2 linked regions of the Lewinella sp. 4G2 genome follow. The protein of the gene in region 1 interacts with the protein of each later gene in a pairwise test. Links are inferred from orthologs where the notes say so. Each region holds a gene or a part of one and is shown in the gene's direction. Other genes may lie near its edges.

Region 1 (9,249 bases):
CGTTCTACGGTAGAACTTGCCAAGTTGGTCTACCCGCGGGTTACGGTTGAAGGTACCGTGCCCCGTGGTTACGCCGGCCGTTACCTGGATGGTGCCCCCGCACCACCGGAAGGAGAGGAAGAACTGCGTAGCTACACGCTCGCTGAGCAGTCCGACAACGGTATTAGCGCGCCGACCAATGGCCACGTTCCTTATTATTACGATGATACTCCCGAAGGCCGTGAACGTGCCATTGCAGAGTTGACGGAAAATCCATTTCCAATCACCGAGGAAGGCATGATCCGCGGCGCGGTGCTCTACAACACCTTCTGTGGAATCTGCCACGGTGCTCAGGGCAATGGCCTTGGCTACATCTACGACGAGGAGCAAAATCCTAATGCTGCCTACCCATTGGCACCAGCGAACTTCCTCACGGATGAGTTCAAAGCAGCCAGTAACGGCCGCTACTATAACGCCATTATGCACGGCTACAACGCAATGGGAGCCTACAAAGACAAGATCTCCTACGAGGAGCGTTGGCAGGTGATTCACTACATCCGCGCCCTGCAGGCTAAGGACGGTAAGTTCCAATACGATCAGGACGGTAATACGTTCAACGCGGCTTTCGGTACTCCGGTAGCCCAGTATGACCCCCGCGCCCGCTCGGTACAAGATGCCGGTGAGCAGATTGGCGGCGTCATCGAAGACGTCGACGTAGAGGATGCGGAAGCAGCGATGGAAAGCGGCCAAATGCGCAAGAAGTAATTACCACCCACTTATTTTAAGGAGTCTGACTCCCAACTATAGATATCTATTGATGGAAACATTTGTATTCTCATCACGCGCTAAAGCGACGACTGGCGGACTGGCCATCTTTGGGCTCATCCTGCTCGTGCTGAGCTATTTCGTTGACGGTGGTGAAGGGCACCACATGCGCTTCTGGACGAACCTGCTACACAACTCCGTCTTCTTTCTGGGGATTGGTGCCTTAGCTGGTTTTGCTTACTGTGCCTTTACGACGGCTTACGCTGGTTGGTTCGTACAGTTCAAGCGGGTCTGGGAAAGCTTCTGGATGTTCCTACTTCCCGGTCTTTTCCTAATGGGAATCATTATCGTTGGTCTGTGGATGCATTCCCACCACATGTACCACTGGAACGATGCTGCGGCCGTTGCGGATGATGCTATCCTGACGCACAAGAGCTCCTTTCTGAATGCATACTGGTATACGGGAGCATCCATCCTATTCGTAGGTGTTTGGTACTTCATGCTCGGAAGAATCCGGAGCATCAGCATTGACGAAGACGCTAACGGTACTACTGCTTTTGAGCACCACGCGCGGATCAAGAAGTACGCGGCTCCATTCCTGGTGATCTTTGGTTTCACCTCAGCAGCTTTGATCTGGCAGTGGATCATGTCTTTGGATAGCCACTGGTACTCAACAATGTTTGCCTGGTACGCAACGGCTTCGTTGTTCGTAGCGATGATGGCACTGACCATCATGCTATTGATCTACCTCAAGAGCCGTGGCTACTACACCGGCATCACGGCGGAGCACTTCCACGATATGGGTAAGTACTTGTTTGCTATCTCCATTTTCTGGACTTACCTGTGGTTTAGCCAGTACATGTTGATCTGGTACGGAAACGTAGGGGAGGAGACGATCTACTTCCGTGAGCGGATGGACAATTACCCAGTTCTGTTCTGGACCAACCTCGGTATCAACTTCCTGCTGCCATTTTTCGTGCTGATGCGGAACGATACCAAGCGGAAAGCGGGTACGCTGTTTTTTGCGGCTGCGTTTGTGTTCTTCGGCCACTGGTTGGACTACTTCCAGATGATTAAGCCAGGTGCCCGCCTAACGCTCATCGAGATGGAACACCACGATGCACACGGTGGACACGGCGAGGAACACGCGACCATGGACGGCCACGGTGCTGACCATAGTGAAGATCACGCCAGCGTTGATGGCCACGGCGACGATCATGACATCGTACCGGGTGAATCCACGGATCACGCAACGAATCGTACCGAAGCGGACCCTGCAGGCGAAGATCACGCGTACGATAACCACAACATCGAGCAGCATCCCGACGCAGTGGAGAGCAACATCCCCGTAGCCGCGAACAACAACCACGGCCCGGGTGGTGATCATAATTTCACCGACCTGGTTACTGCTAGCGATGGAGAAGAGCATTTAAGCCCGTCTGCGGAGTTCAAGTCCGGATACACGCTGCCAGGACTACTGGAGATTGGCATCTTTTTAGGTTTCCTCGGCGGGTTCTTATTCTTCGTGTTGAGCAAACTACAAGAAGCCCCGCTCGAGCCAAAACGTGACCCCTACTTCGAAGAGAGTCTGCACCACCACACCTAGTATTTAGACGACATCTAAACAAAGCCACGGCGGGTAACCAAAATGGTGTAATCGAGTTAAATTTGTGAACAGTCCGGAAACGAGAATTTCTCGCCAGGTTACTGTCTCAATCGTAAGAAAAGCTAACTAACAGCTGATGAAAACATTGATCGTACTTTTCTGTATCGCGTTGATCCTTTTGATCGTGCTACAGATCGCCAAAGTCCGGGATCTTGCCAAGGTTCTCCGGGGCCCGGAGGAGATCGAGGCAAGGAACACTAACATGACTGGCATCTACCTGCTTGGTTTTGTTGGCGTATTTTTGGTTGGTGCCACGCTATCCGCATTCTACTACAAGAATTGGATCCTTGGTTACGGACCACATGAGTCTGCTTCCGAACACGGTGCGCGTATTGACTCGATGATGGGATGGACACTACTCGTTACCTACAGTGTATTCGTACTAACGCATATCCTGCTCTTCTACTACGCCTTCCGGTACCGCACGCGCAAGGGACGTAAGGCCCAGTTTATCAGCCACGACAACACGCTTGAGATCGTTTGGACGGCTGTTCCTGCAATCGTCATGACCTTCCTCGTAATCGGCGGCCTTGATGCCTGGAACGATATCATGGGTGATGTTGGTACGGATGAAGATGTACTGGAAATTGAAGCCACTGGTATCCAATTTTACTGGCAGATGCGCTACCCAGGAGACGATGGGTTATTGGGAACTAAGGACTTCCGTTTGATCACTGGAACCAATTCACTCGGTCAGGACTGGACCGATATGAAGAACGCCGACGACTTTCTCGTGAATGACGTCGTTCTCCCAGTTGACCAGAAGGTTCGGGTACGGATCACGGCCCGCGACGTTCTCCACGATTTTTACCTTCCCCAGTTTCGGGTGAAGATGGATGCAGTACCTGGTCTCCCAACGTTCTTCGTCTTTACTCCTACGAAGACTACCAAAGAGTGGCGTAAGGAATTGAGCGAGTACGAAGAATACCAGATCCCAGATCCTGAGAATCCTGAAAAGATGTTGTGGGAGACCGCCAACTTCGAACTGGCTTGTGCAGAGCTTTGCGGCATTGGCCACTGGTCCATGGCCAGAACCGTTACCATCCTTGAGCGGGATGAGTACGATGCCTGGGCTGCGGAGCAAAAGTCCTATTACATGGAGAACATCCGTGGTACGGATGCAGATCCTAACACCGGTATGCTGATGCCTCAGGAGATCACGCAACGCCGTGCCGAGTTCATGTCCAGCGCCATGGCTGCTCTCGAAACTGAAGATGATACTGACAACACGTTGGTACTCGACTACGTAACCTTTGAAACCGGAAGCGCAAAGCTGACCGAGCTCAGCCAGTACCAATTGGATGACGCCGTCACCTTCTTGATGAAAAATGCAGACGTTTCTGCCATTGCACGCGGCCATACCGACAATACCGGTAACGCAGAGATGAACATGGCACTTAGCGTTAGCCGCGCTGAGGCTGTGAAGAATTATCTGACGGCAAACGGCGTTGACGCCAACCGCTTATCATTTGAAGGATTCGGCCAAGAGCGGCCTCGCGAGACAAATGACACCGAGGAAGGCCGGCAGGCTAACCGACGTACGGAGCTTTACATCACCCGTTCCCTCACCGAGGATGAACAGTTGAGCAAGTAAGCCTATTTTATCCATTAGTATACTATCACAGAAGAACCTCTTTTAAAGCTGAACCATGGCAAGCGCAATCATTACAGCACCGGTGACTCGTGAAGAAGGTCTAATCCAAGAACTGGGTTACGACGATCACTTCCACGACCACCACCACGGGGACAAGTACCAGTCTAACTTCGTCTCTCACTACATCTTCTCGATGGATCACAAGATGATCGCCAAGCAGTTCCTGATCACGGGAATGATGTGGGCAATCATCGGTGGCTTGATGTCACTCGTTTTCCGTCTTCAGTTGGGTTTTCCCGAGGAAAGCATCGCTTTTCTCAAGCCGGTACTCGGTAAGTGGATTGCCGTAAACAGTGACGGCATTGGTACGCTCACCCAGGATTTTTACTATGCTTTGGTGACGATGCACGGTACAATTCTGGTTTTCTTCGTACTAACGGCGGGCCTTTCGGGTACTTTCTCGAATCTGCTTATTCCGTTGATGATTGGTGCTCGTGACATGGCATCTCCATTGCTGAACATGTTGAGCTACTGGTTCTTCTTCATTTCTGGTATGGTAATGTTCTCGTCACTCTTCCTCTCTACCGGCCCATTTGCGGGAGGTTGGGTTGCGTACCCACCGCTGTCGGCATTGCCGCAAGCTATGGACGGTTCCGGTGCAGGTATGACGCTCTGGACCATTTCCTTGGTTCTCTTCGTAGTATCCGTCCTTCTTGGTGGTGTGAACTACATTACTACCGTCCTGAACCTTCGTACGAAAGGAATGAGTATGTGGCGTTTGCCACTTCCTATTTGGGCGTTCTTCGTAACGGCAATCATTGGTCTCCTTTCCTTCCCAGTATTGACCTCTGCCTTCTTCCTGATGATGTTGGACCGTGGTATCGGTACCAGCTTCTACCTGAGTGATATCTACATTGGTGGAGCAGCACTAGACCACGTCGGTGGTTCGCCGATCCTTTACCAGCACCTTTTCTGGTTCCTGGGTCACCCGGAGGTATACATCATTATCCTTCCGGCGATGGGTATCGTATCCGAGGTACTATCCGTACACGCTCGCAAGCCAATTTTTGGCTACAAGGCGATGGTATTCTCCATTCTGGCGATTGCCTTCCTGTCCTTTATTGTTTGGGCTCACCATATGTTTATGTCCGGTGTAAACCCGTTCATCTCTAACTTCTTCGTGATCTTCACGCTGATCATTGCTGTGCCTTCCGCGGTAAAGGTCTTCAACTGGATTGCAACGCTCTACGGAGGTAACATTCGCTTCAATCCCGCCAGCCTTTTTGGTATCGGGTTCGTTTCGATGTTCATCTCCGGTGGTCTCACTGGTATCTGGTTGGGTAACTCCACGCTAGATATTCAGCTCCACGATACTTACTTCGTTGTTGCTCACTTTCACATTGTGATGGGTGTTGCTGCCTTCTTTGGTATGTACGCTGGTGTTTACCACTGGTTCCCCAAAATGTACGGTCGCTTTATGAATGAGACCCTCGGCAAGTTCCACTTCTGGGGTACGATCATTGGCGCTTACTGCGTGTTCTGGCCCATGCACTACCTCGGTATGGCTGGTGTGCCCCGTCGTTACTACAGCTTCGATGCCTTCAAGACTTTCGGTCACTTCGACGGCATGAACAAGTTCATCACAATTGCTGCGATCATCACTTTCGGTTTCCAGCTCCTCTTCGTGATCAACTTCTTCTACTCCATCTGGAAAGGGCGCAAGCTTAAGCAGCAGAACCCATACAACGCGAACACGCTCGAATGGACAACTCCAATCGAAGTTGGCCACGGCAACTGGCCGGGCAAGCTTCCAGCCGTTCAGCGCTGGGCTTACGACTACGGAAAAGATGGTCGCGAATTTATCCCACAAGTGGAACCAATCGGAGAAAACGAGTCTCCGGCTCACTAGACAAGTTTACCCTAGCCGAATTCTTTTCGGCTTCGGTTGATGTCTTCGTGACTACCGATATAATAGCAACCCGTAGTCCTTCAGCTTTGCTGTATGCTACGGGTTGCTTTAATTAATCCCCCCACTCTTAACAGCAGCCGTTTCGTGAAGAACCAAGCTACAAGCCAGCAGGAAATCAATGCTACCAGTTCCTGGTTAGCCGATCTCGCCGCGTTGGTAAAGTTTCGGCTGTCGGCGACAGTGGTGCTATCGTCAGTGCTGGCTTACCTGATTGCCCTGGGCTCCGGCGCTTTTAGCTGGTGGGCGATTACGGTGCTGACCCTGGGTGGATTTCTAACTACGTCAGCGGCTAACATTCTGAATGAGCTGCTGGAGAAAGATTACGATGTGCTCATGGAGCGCACAAAATCCCGCCCGCTCGCGACCGGTCGGTTGAATAGCTCCAATGCACTATTGATGGCAGGTTTTGCCAGTATTGGTGGAATTACCTTCCTGGCTCTGTTCAATCCTTGGACGGCCTTTCTGGGAATGGTGTCACTCATCAGTTACGCTTTTGTGTACACACCACTCAAGAGAGTAGGACCAATAGCGGTTCTGGTTGGCGCTATACCAGGGGCACTTCCAGCATTGATTGGGTGTGCTGCCGCGGAGGGCAGCATTACTACGTTGGGCCTGACCTTGTTCGCCATTCAGTTCTTCTGGCAGTTACCCCACTTTTACGCAATTGGGTACCTAGGGTTTGATGACTATCGTAAAGCAGGGTTCAAACTGGTTCCAGCCATTGGAGAAGAAGCCGATACTGCGACACTCGGAAGGGATGCTGTAGCTTCAACCCTAATATTGCTTCCACTGGGCGTGCTGCCTTTCTTTTTGGGTATTACTTCCCTTTGGGCAGTCCTACTCGTTACGCTGCTCGGACTGGCGTTCACTTATTTTGCCATGCGGTTCAGTCGGTTGCCTAACCGGAAGACTGCACTATCCATGATGTTCTTCTCTTTTGCCTACCTACCGCTGGCCTTTACCATTTACTGGTTGGGCCACCAAACCGCGTTAATCTGAGTGCTATGGAAAAGATAACTATCGACAACAGACTTTTGGGAGACGGGCATGAACGCAGCCTGGCATCTCCGGCACGCCACAATAAGATCCACCCTAAGAAACTAGCGCTGTGGGTTGGGCTGGTAAGCTTGGTAATGATGTTTACCGCACTGACCTCCGCCTTCATTGTGCGCCGGGCGGCGGGTAACTGGCTGGAATTCTCGATTCCCTCTATTTTCTACATCAATACTTTGGTCATCCTGGGTAGTAGTATAACTTTGCACGCTGCTTACGTAGCCTTCAAACGAGAAGCTGCGGCGGCCTACAAGTTCCTGCTTGGAATCACCTTTATCCTTGGGATTGCCTTCGTCGTACTCCAGTACGTAGGTTGGGAGGATCTCGCTGCGAGCGGTGTGCCCCTGAAGATCAACCCAAGTGGAGATTTCATCTATGCTATCAGTGGCTTACACGCGCTGCACGTCATAGGTGGAATTGCGATCTTGTTGGTAGCCTTGATAATGGCTTTCATTTTACCACTGAAGGCTACCCCCGCCAGGAAGCTGCGGCTAGAATTGACGCTGACTTACTGGCATTTCGTTGATGCACTCTGGATCTACCTCATCGTTTTCCTGAGTTTGCAACGATAATATTGATAACCAAAACTACGCACTGCCTCCGTGGTAGTGCCGCACCCATCTACAGTTAAATAAATTACACATGGCCGAAGAAACGGACATTCTAGTCGCCGCGGAGCACGATCATTCAGATCACAATGCGTCCTGGGAAGGTGGTGATGCCAAGCCGTTTGAGGCTTCCTACGGGAAGCTGATGATGTGGTATTTCCTACTCTCCGATGCATTCACTTTCGCTGGTTTCCTGATTGCGTACGGTACGTTGCGTTTTTCAAGCCCCAGCTGGCCGGTACCCGATAGCGTATTTAACACGGCGCCGTTTGGTATCCACGGCATGCCGCTGATCTTCGTTACGTTCATGTCCTTTCTCCTGATCATTAGCTCGGGAACTATGGTGCGTGCCGTACAGGAAGGTGCCCGTGAAAACAAGCGTGGGGTAGTATTTTGGATGTTACTCACCGTTATTGGTGGCGCTGGTTTCCTTGGCTGCCAGGCATGGGAGTGGAATAACCTAATCAACGTCGAGCACATGACCGTTACTACGAATCCATTCGGGACGTACACGGAGAACGGCTTCTACCTGGACCCAGAAACTGGAGAACCGACCTCCGAGGAAGTCGTAGCGGGAGAGACTTATCTGCTTCACCTAGCTGGAGCTAGCCACGGGGAAGGACACGAAGGGGAAGAAGAGTCCTTCGACTACGGTGCTACACCCGGCAATTACGCTGGCTACGAGATCAACGAGGAGAACATGTTCATCCGCCGCAAATTTGTTGTCTCTGGCGGCGATCGTGACGGTGAAATTATGACCCAGCAGCTGGGGCCAACAGCTTTCGGTGCGCTCTTCTTTGGTATCACTGGCTTCCACGGCTTCCACGTACTGACGGGTGTTGTGTTCCTACTGATTATCCTGATCAACGCCGGTAGCGGTGTCTATGCTGCACGCCAGAACGGCTACGAAATGGTCGAGAAGATCGGTTTGTACTGGCACTTTGTCGACCTGGTTTGGGTCTTCGTCTTTCTGGTATTCTACCTCCTGTAATCACTGCCGTCCATCTAACCGAACTAAAAATATAATACTATGGCCAGCCACGCTAGCTACGAAGAACAAACAGCCGCGGTATGGAAGGGACTTGGTCTCCTCGCATTCGTGACCCTCGTTGAGGTAGGATTATCCCTGCTCAAAGCTACGGATTGGGCGAAGGATATCCAGTGGGTATTCGTTGCCGCCGCCGTCCTTATCATCGCGCTTTCCATTTACAAGGCTTACTTCATCATTTACGAGTTCATGCACATGGCTTACGAGGTGAAGGGTCTTGCCATGACGGTCCTACTCCCCGTCTTCCTTTTAGTTTGGGCGGTCATCGCCTTCTTCTACGAAGGTGGCGCCTGGAAGGAGAACCGCGAGAAGGTACAGGAACTGAACAACCGCACTGAATTGGTTACACCCTCCGATCCGGTTGGAATGAATGAGGATTACGCTCCGTTTGAATAGAACGGAGATCTACCTCCAACAAACGCTGTCACTTAGTAGGTGGCGGCGTTTTTTGTTTCTGCTCCTATCCCTTGGCATTGCACCTGCGGCAGCGCCAAATGAACGTAAGCACCGCCCATTTCAAGGCTACCGTCATATTTGAAAAAAGGGTAAACCCTTCGGGCGAAGATT
Region 2 (9,146 bases), 510 kb from region 1 along the record:
ATCTACACAATCCGGAACGCCAGGGATGGCCGCCGAATCCGCGAGCAAGTGAAGAAAGGCACGCCGGTGGTTATTGTCGGCGGCAGCTTCATTGGCCTTGAAAGCGCAATGAGCCTGGGTAAACAGGGGGGCAAGATCACCGTGATCTCCCCCGAAGAGACTTTGTTTGAGAAGCAATTTGGGAAAGAGGTTGGCGACTTCATCCAGCAACTCCACGAAGCCGCGGGCGTCAAATTCAAGCTGGGTGATAAGGTCAAGGAATTTGAAGGAAAGGGTAGCGTCCGCGCCGTCATCACGGAGGGCGGTGAACGACTCAAAGCAGACGTTGTCGTTGTCGGTATCGGCGTGCAACCCAGCACGAATTACCTTACTGGCCTGGCCGCTAACGATGACGGCGGTATTTCCGTAGATAATCATCTCGCTACGAGCGCGCCCGGTACTTACGTGGCGGGCGACATCGCCGAATACCCAGACCGCACCGGGGTCGCCCGAATCGAGCACTGGAAGGTAGCCGCGCAGCAGGGTAGAGTCGCCGGCAGAAACATGGCGGGGCACGCGGAACCTTACACGATGTTGCCCTTTTTCTGGAGCAACCAGCAGGGAACTAACCTACGCTACGCCGGGCACGCGACGGACTTTGATCAAGTATTACTCGACGGAGTGCCGGGCGAGACTTCATTTATTGCCTACTACGTAAAAGGTGAAACGCTACAGGCTGCTTTGGGCGTGAAGCGTGACAAGGACGTGGCGATTATCGCCGAGCAAATGAACGCCGGAAAGCTACCGCCCGTAGTGAATCTGGTGGGTACGAATTGGTCGGAATTCGCGGGCCAAAACTAGGCCTACTACGGGAACTATCCGGTGCTTTGCCTGGTTAGTAAGGACCCGAACTGCCTGCCTCCCGGTTGGCAAAACCTGCCCCCGACCCTGACCGTTACCACCGAGTATGACCTTACTGCCACGCGATACCTACGAAAAACTGGAGTTCGATAAGATCCTCGAACTCGTGGAGGCCAATTGCACCGGAGACATTGGCCGTGCCATCGTCCGCAACCTGGAGCCTTCAACTAAATTTAGGCAAATCAACCGCTGGCTCGATGAGACGGCAGAATTCAAAACGGGTTCCGACGAACGGAATATGTTCACCATCGGTGCCTACGAAGACGTCGAGGAGGAGCTACGGATGCTGCGCGTGGAAGGTTACGTGTTGAGTCAGACCGGTCTTGCCAAGTTGAACGTGCTGCTGTTGCAGGCTAAGGGGATCTTCAAATACTTTGAAAGTTCCAGCCTGCGCGGCACCTACCCGACGCTTTACGATCTGGTCCGGGAAGTCCACTACGAACCAGAACTATCCAAAGCCATTGAGCGGGTGATCGATGCAGAGGGTGTCATCCGGTCTGACGCATCCCCCGAACTAGCGCGGATCCGTCGGCTGATCGGTTCCAAGCAACGGGAAGTGGAGAAGACCTTCCGCCAGGTCATCGAAAAGTACAAGCGGGCCGGCTACCTGGCCGATACGGTCGAGAGTATGCGGAATGGTCGCAGGGTCCTGACGGTACCGAGTGAGAATAAGCGCAAGATCCGGGGTATAATTCACGATGAATCGGCCACGGGAAAAACGGCCTACATCGAGCCTAACGAAGTGATTGGAATCAACAACGACATCTTCGACTACCAGCAAGAAGAGAAGCGGGAGATCAACCGGATTCTGCGGGAGTTATCGGCGACGCTGCGTCCATACGTTGACCATATTCAATCTTACCAGGATCTCATCGCTTACCTCGATGTCATTCAGGCAAAGGCAAAGCTGGCCAAGTCCCTTAAAGCCGAACGGCCCAAGCTGGATGCGAAGCCGCGGATTGGAATCATCGAGGGCCGCCACCCAATCCTCTACCTCAAGAATAAGCAGTACGGCAAGAAGACCGTTCCCTTTGATCTTAAGCTGACCGGGAAGAATCGCATCCTGATGCTTTCCGGGCCGAACGCAGGTGGTAAATCGATCTCCATGAAGTCGGTCGGTATCCTCCAGTTGATGCTGCAGTGCGGTATGCTGGTGCCGGTGGATAGCGAATCAGAAATGGGCATCTTTCAAAAGATCTTTGCCGACATTGGTGATCAGCAGAGTATTGAAGATGATCTGTCCACCTACAGCTCTCGATTGAAAAACGCTAAGGAGTTTTTGGCGGCGGCGGACGATACGTCGTTGGTACTCATCGACGAATTTGGTTCGGGCACGGATCCGACTTCTGGTGGCGCCATCGCCGAAGGGGTACTCGACAGCCTGAATTACCGCAAGGTGTTTGGCGTCATCACCACCCACTACTCCAACCTCAAGATCTACGCGTACAAAGCGAAGGGAATTCTCAATGGTGGGATGCATTTCGATACGGAGACCCTCGCTCCAACTTACGAGTTGAAAATTGGCCGGCCGGGATCGAGCTACGCTTTTGAGATCGCCCAGAAATCCGGCTTACCCCGTCGCGTCCTACAGTATGCCCGCAAGAAGGCGGGTAAGAATGAGCGGGCCGTCGACCAACTACTCGTGGACCTTCAACGCGAGAAGGCGGAGTCCGAAGAAATGCTCGCCAACCTTGAACAGAAGCAGAAGACCCTTGATGCTTTGACCCGCACCTACGAAGAACTCCACAAGAACATGGAGGTCCGCCGTAAACGACTAAAGCTGGAGGCCAAGGAACAGGCCCTCGCCGAAACAGCGAAGTACAATAAGGAGATGGAGAACCTGATCCGTGACCTCCGGGAAGGCAAGAAGATCGAGGAAGCGAAGGAGAAAGCCAAGCAACTCCGGGAAAAGCGCGAATCAGTTGGTAAACAGGTGTCCGACCTGCGTGAAGATATTTACTACGCACCGACTACGAAGGAAGAAGAACCCATCAAAGAAGGTGATTTCGTCCGCCTCCGTGCGGGTGGTGCCACTGGGCAAGTGGAGAAGATTGACCGTAAGCGGGCCACCGTGATCGTCGGCGACCTACGCCTTCAAGTAAAACTACGCGATCTAGAACCGGCGAAGGATCAACTGACCGTCCGTCGGGAAAAGAGCGTCAGCAGCAGCCTCGGCGCTGCGGCGACCTTTTCTAATAAGTTGGACGTCCGCGGGATGCGCTACGAAGAAGTATTGGCGACCACCGAAGCTTTCGTCGATAATGCGCTCATGGCAAACGCCGATCAGTTACGCATCGTCCACGGCAAGGGCTCGGGGACTTTACGGCGCGCCGTGCGCCAAAAATTGAAAGAATACAATCATAATTTCTCGTTAAGCCACCCTCCCCGCGAAGCAGGCGGAGATGGGGTAACGATTGTAGATTTGTAACTCCTTGAGACTTTAGACTACAGACTGTAGACTAAATTCCCGGCCGCTCCAAGAACCACCCATTGTCGCTTCGCTCGGTTGTGAGGCCGCTAGGAGAACCTGATTTACTACGGACTGTAGACTACATACTATAAACTAGAGACTAAAATGGATACCAGTAATCTAGGCGTCGGAACCCGCCTCCGCCACCCAGCATTCGGAGATGGCGTTATCATAAAATTGTACAAAGCTGCCTACGACATCACCTTCATGACCTACGGGATCAAAACCGTTGGCCGCGATTATCAGGAATTTGAGGTCGTGGAAGCGATCGAAGCGGAAGAGGTTGCCAGTTTTAACGAGGCGGAGCAAGCGCTGGTGCGCATCCTTAGAACCTATAATGGCATTAGCGAAACCACACAGTTGGGTGATAAATGGGTGGACGGTAAACTTATCCTTAAGCCGGGAGAGGAAGGGCTGTCTTCCAAAGAAATGTCCATCGACGATTTCTTCCACAAGATCGTCATGGTACGCGACCGCCTCCGCGTAATGGAGCAACGCATCAACGCCAGCTCGATGACGGATGAGGAAAAAGTGAACCTACAGCAGTACATCACTCGCATCTATGGTTCGCTGACGAGCTTCAACGTACTCTTCCGGAGAAAGGAGGACCACTTTAAGGGAACGGGGCGGAAATAATAGGAGACTTTAGAGGCTAGATTTTCGATTTGAGCAACAGAGAATTTATTTTTCGCAACTCGCAACTCGCAACTCGCAACTCGCAACTCGCAACTTCGCAACTCGCAACTCGCAACTCGCAACTCGCAACTCGCAACTACTCCTCAATCAACCCCGAACCCACCTCAACATCAAACGGCTTACAGAAGTAAAGCACGTACTTAAAATCGTTGATGTCGACACCAGCGATGTCATACGTATGCGCGCCTCGGAAGATCTCCACCTTTCCAATTTCGTACGCGCCGGCCCGGCTGCGGGGATTATTACTGAGGTAGGCGTAGAGTCCGGGAAGACCACGGTCCGCATCGTAGTCGTCGGCGAACGTGAGTTGGAGTCCTTCGTCCTCAGTTTCCGAAAGGGTGAAGTTGCCGGTGAGTTTGTAGCTACTCGTAGTAGCAATGGTACCGGTCCGGACTTCTGGTTCGTCAATGATAACCGTGGAAGCGCCCACGATCATGGTTTCGGTCACCGTTGCAGTCTCACCAAATTGCACGTCCGTGTAGGATGCCGTGACGGTAGTTGAGCCTTCGGTAATTCCGGTGGCTAAGCCTGTCTGATCAACGGTGAGAATCGTTTCGTCGCCGGTGGACCAGGTAGCGTCTGCCTGCTCCTCGGCGCCCACGTTATTGAAGAAACGCGTTGACAACTGGAATGAGGTTCCTGCCTCTAGGGTATCCGGGAAGTCTGCCAACCGGATGGTAGGTTGCACGTAGTCATCTAATACATCTTCACCAATGCAAGCGGTGAATAGTAAGGCGGCGGCAAAGAACGTGAGTAAGCGAATCATAGTGGGTCGGTCTTCCTACGAAGGTACTGTCTTTCCCCGCTTTAGTACTGTCGCCCACCGTCAAAAGGAGCGGGAGCCATGAGCGCATCTTGGAAATGGATTTAATCTCACCGCTTTAGCTGGCACTAGCAAACGCAACTAGCAACCGGACAAAGCGGTAACATTATCGTGGGGATAATTTGGCGTCTGGGTACCTTTACGCTAATTATTTACCACCCCCAAATTACCCGCCGCATGGCAACGAAGACTTCCCCCCTGTCGGACACCGTCCTGAACATGACCGAATCGGCCACCCTTAAAATGGCGGCCCTCGGCCGTGAAGTCAAAGCGCAGGGCCACGATGTGATCAGCCTCAGCCTCGGGGAGCCCGATTTTGATACGCCGGAGCACATCAAAGAAGCCGCAAAGGTGGCACTGGATGAGGGATATACGAAGTACACTCCCGTCCCCGGTATCCCGGAACTGAAGCAGGCCATCGTCGACAAATTCAAGCGGGAGAATGGTCTTGATTACGCGCCGAATCAAATCGTTGTATCCACCGGTGCGAAGCAGTCCATTTACAACATCGCCCACGCGCTGCTGAACAAGGGTGACGAAGTCGTCATTCTCGCCCCATACTGGGTAAGCTACTCCGCCATCGTGGAGCTGGCCGGCGGCGTTCCCGTTACCGTTGGTGCGGGTATTGAAGATGACTACAAAGTCAGCGCGGAGGCCATCGAGGCGGCGATCACCGACAAAACTAAGTTCATTCTCTTCTCCAGCCCCTGTAATCCCACGGGGTCCGTTTACACTGCCGAAGAGTTGAGCGCCATTGCCAAAATGCTCCAGCGCCACCCCCACGTTTACGTAGTGGCTGATGAGATTTACGAATTGATCAACTTCACGGGTAAGCACGCTTCCATCGGTGCCTGCCCCGAAGTAGCGGACCGGACCATCACCGTCAACGGTTTCGCCAAGGGGTTCGCCATGACGGGCTGGAGACTCGGCTACATGGGCGCACCCGCTGAAATCGCGAAGGCCTGCGCCAAGCTGCAGGGACAGGCGACTTCCGGAGCTAACAGCATCGCTCAGCAGGCGGGCCTCCACGCACTAACGTCAGATTTGGCACCCAGCCACGCCATGAAGGACGCCTTCGCTAAACGCCGTGAGCTCATCATTGATGGCCTGAGTAAGATCGACGGCCTCAAGGTGAACCGCCCCCAGGGTGCCTTCTACCTCTTCCCGGATGCTTCCGCATTCTTCGGGAAGTCCAACGGAGAATACACGATCAATAATTCAGACGATCTGGCCGAGTACCTGCTCATGACGGCACACGTTGCTACGGTAGGCGGTAGTTCCTTCGGTGCCCCGAACTGTATCCGCATCAGCTACGCCGCTTCCGAGGAACAACTGACCGAAGCGATCCGGCGTATCGGTAAGGTGTTAGGCGAGCTGAAATAGTCCGACCATTTAAATAATCAAAAAGCCATCCTTCATAAATTTGAAGGGTGGCTTTTTTCGTATCCTTAAGTCATGAAAGACCTCTCCTATACCGGCGGCGCGCGGGTCGGCATGATGAATGCTTCCTTCCCCTTAGCTAAGCTCTTCGTTGAAGATGGTGCCCTGAACCTCAATGTTTTGCTACTGGGAAAGCACCGATTCCTACAAAGTCAGATCACGGCGCTACAGCACGTGACCAATGCCGTTGGGCTTGGTAAAGGCATTAAGATTGAGCATACGCACCCTACCTATTCCAACGAGTTGATCTTTTGGACCCTGAGTGACCCAGATAAAATACTGGACGAAATAGCTAATAGCCGCCTTGGTTTGACACAGAATGTAATCCGAAAGGAAAAGGTAGCAGCTAGTATTGGTGGTCTCCTCTCCGACGCAAACCCCTTAAAAGTCAGCTTCTTAATCGCAATCGCGCTCCTGAGTTTATTAGCCTTTGCACCGTTTATTATCAGCGCATTCACCACGGGTACACCCGACTTTCAACAGTTCATCTACCGCGGAGTAGCTGTTCAAGCCATTCTGGTAGGTGGTTTGCTTGGAGCCATCTACAGCCCAACTATCCGGGAATACGTGCTGAAAGAAGATGCAGAAATAACCCGGCACAAGCGTGGGCTGCTCACCTTCGTCTACCTCACCCTCTTCGCGATGTTTCTATTGTTGTTCGTTGGAGGGATGACGTCGAAGTTAATCGAAACGTTGCCTCCTCAGTAGGCACAGCAAGGCCGAACCGGTATTCATCACCGACACAGCAATTTCTACCGGTTCGGCGTTCAGCCTATTTCCCAATCGTATACCGTGCTCCCGTCCGTACCGTTCGGCCCTGGGTCGCGAAACCGGTCACCTCCACAAAGTCCGTATCCGTCAAGTTCCGGAGATCGGCGAAGAGGGTGAGGTTTTGCTTGGCGAGCAGTTTGTACTCCACGTAGAAGTTGACCAATAGGTAGGGATCTAGTTCCACGATGTTTTGGTTGAAACTCGCGTCGAAGAATACGTCTGGGCGGTCACCGGTGTATTGGGTCGTCAAGCGGGCCGTCAGGGGGAAGGAGGGGGTGTAGGTTAATCCAAACAGGCCGGATACGCGGGGGCGGCGGAAGAAATCTTCGGTGGTGGTGGGGTTACCGGAGAAGTCTTCAGAGGTGAGTTCTCCCTCCACGTAGGTGAAGTTGCCGTTGATGCTCAGCTGCTCACCAAGCTTAGCGAAGGCCTCTACTTCTACGCCCAAATCGTCGAGTTCGTCGCGGTTGAGGTAGCCGGGGTTGCCGAAGATGATAACGTCTTCAATCGTCCGTTGGAAGCCGGTAACGGAGAATCCATAATCACGCTCTTCATTTCGGTAGGCAAAACCCGCCTCGATGGAGGAACTAGTTTGGGGTTCTAATTCAGCATTGGCACCAAATGGACCGTACAGTTGGTCCAAAGTTGGGCTCTGGAAGGCGGTGGCATACGTTCCTCGCACGGTAAAACCCTTAATTACCTGGTATGCGAACCCGGTGGAGTAGTTCAACTGCCCGCCAAACGTCGAGTGGTTATTGTAGCGAATTGCAGCTTCCGCAAACCATCTTTCGTCCGTCCGAAATTCAGCTTGCAGGTAGGGACTCAAAGTAGTTACGTTATCGTCCGCATCCACGGGGGGATTGTCCAGCGTGAGTTTCTCGATCCTTGCCTGGGCACCCAGCGTCAGCGCCAAATTCTTCCAGCTTTTGTTGCCGAATACATCGGCTTGTTGGGCCCGGCCGGCAAAGTCGAAGTCGCCGAAGGCGGAGGAAAAAAGGCGGTCGGTCGCCACGTAATTGTAGCGCAGGCCGGCGGCAAAACCGGGTTCCGCGTAGTCGATGGCCAGGGCGGGGTTGACGAGTTCATTCTCGTAAGTATTCGCGTCGCTATCCTGGAAGGCACCGTCGTCGTAATCGCCATCGAATTGGGCGTACCGGATGCTAGGGCGGATGGTCCAGTGTTCGCTAGCATGATAGGTAAACGCTGCGTTGCCACTATAGCGACGGGCACCATCCCTTTCGAGTGGTGCAGGGTCGAAAAGTGGATCGGCTAGTTGTTCGGGGCTAAAAATAGCTTCGCTGATGCCCTTACTGTCGTAGACGTTGAAGCCCAGCGCGTAAGCTAATTTACCTTTCCGGCCGCGGGCGTCTGCGCCAGCCTCAAAGGTATCGAAGCTGCCGTAACTCGCCCGCAGGGTGACGGTAGGGTCGTCACTATTGGCTTTGCTAATGAGGTTAATGACCCCAGCCACTGCGTCAGAACCATATATGAGGGACTGAGCGCCGTGTACAATCTCAATCCGCTCAATCCCCTGAAGATCAAGGAGTCGTAGGTCAACGGCTCCACCAAGGGAAGAAGGGTCGATGAGCGGCTGCCCGTCCAGCAAAATGAGGGTGTATTGATTGGCACCATTACGCAGAAAAATGCTGCGGTCCTTGCCCGGCGCGCTGTAAGCACCATTCACGACGATGCCCGCCTGCTCGTTTAGTAATTGTCCAAGGTCGGTATTGCGCGCAACCGTAGCGGAATCAATAATGGTGACCTTGGTCGTCGACCGATCGAGTTGCTTCGGGAACCGCGTTCCGGTTATGATTACTTCATCACCGGTCGTCGTTAATTCAGGAGCTTCCTGCGCGGCAAGTCCGAGTGAGAGGGTAGAACAAAAAGAGAGAAAGAGTAAAATTCGCTTAGTCATGGGTAGGTAGCTTACCGGTAAAAAAGCGAAGCGCGTACGGGGAAACGCTGCTTTACGAACGCCGCAAAGCAGGGTAGGGGAAAGAGATCCACTGATCTTCATCCCGGGCGTAATGCCCCCAAACGGTTTTC

Evidence for each region.
Region 2: the proteins of A3850_RS13020 (region 1) and A3850_RS15020 interact in binary tests that used the Escherichia coli proteins (3 or more experiments, as listed by UniProt). The link is inferred for Lewinella sp. 4G2 from one-to-one orthologs.

What each region holds. Positions count from the first base shown.
Region 1 is NZ_LVWJ02000014.1:3,136,412-3,145,660, forward strand. The notes cover bases 3,548-6,486. They hold A3850_RS13020 (cbb3-type cytochrome c oxidase subunit I), read left to right. Parts: upstream 3,548-4,059; coding sequence 4,060-5,913; downstream 5,914-6,486. Other genes in these bases: A3850_RS13015 (OmpA family protein), read left to right, coding at 3,548-4,004; cyoE (heme o synthase), read left to right, coding at 6,058-6,486. In the rest of the region: A3850_RS13005 (cytochrome c), read left to right, coding at 1-744; A3850_RS13010 (hypothetical protein), read left to right, coding at 797-2,350; more of A3850_RS13015, read left to right, coding at 2,487-3,547; more of cyoE, read left to right, coding at 6,487-6,972; A3850_RS13030 (heme-copper oxidase subunit III), read left to right, coding at 6,978-7,598; A3850_RS13035 (cytochrome c oxidase subunit 3), read left to right, coding at 7,669-8,625; A3850_RS13040 (cytochrome C oxidase subunit IV family protein), read left to right, coding at 8,665-9,078. UniProt on the Escherichia coli protein: Cytochrome bo(3) ubiquinol oxidase is the terminal enzyme in the aerobic respiratory chain of E.coli that predominates when cells are grown at high aeration.
Region 2 is NZ_LVWJ02000014.1:3,645,614-3,654,759, reverse strand. The notes cover bases 4,334-7,169. They hold A3850_RS15020 (pyridoxal phosphate-dependent aminotransferase), read left to right. Parts: upstream 4,334-5,066; coding sequence 5,067-6,272; downstream 6,273-7,169. Other genes in these bases: A3850_RS15010 (TonB-dependent siderophore receptor), read right to left, coding at 7,102-7,169; A3850_RS15015 (hypothetical protein), read left to right, coding at 6,345-7,037; A3850_RS15025 (Ig-like domain-containing protein), read right to left, coding at 4,334-4,832. Outside these bases: A3850_RS15040 (FAD-dependent oxidoreductase), read left to right, coding at 1-840; A3850_RS15035 (endonuclease MutS2), read left to right, coding at 947-3,328; A3850_RS15030 (hypothetical protein), read left to right, coding at 3,476-4,006; more of A3850_RS15025, read right to left, coding at 4,143-4,333; more of A3850_RS15010, read right to left, coding at 7,170-9,015. UniProt on the Escherichia coli protein: Shows aminotransferase activity with methionine and histidine as substrates, and to a lesser extent also with phenylalanine.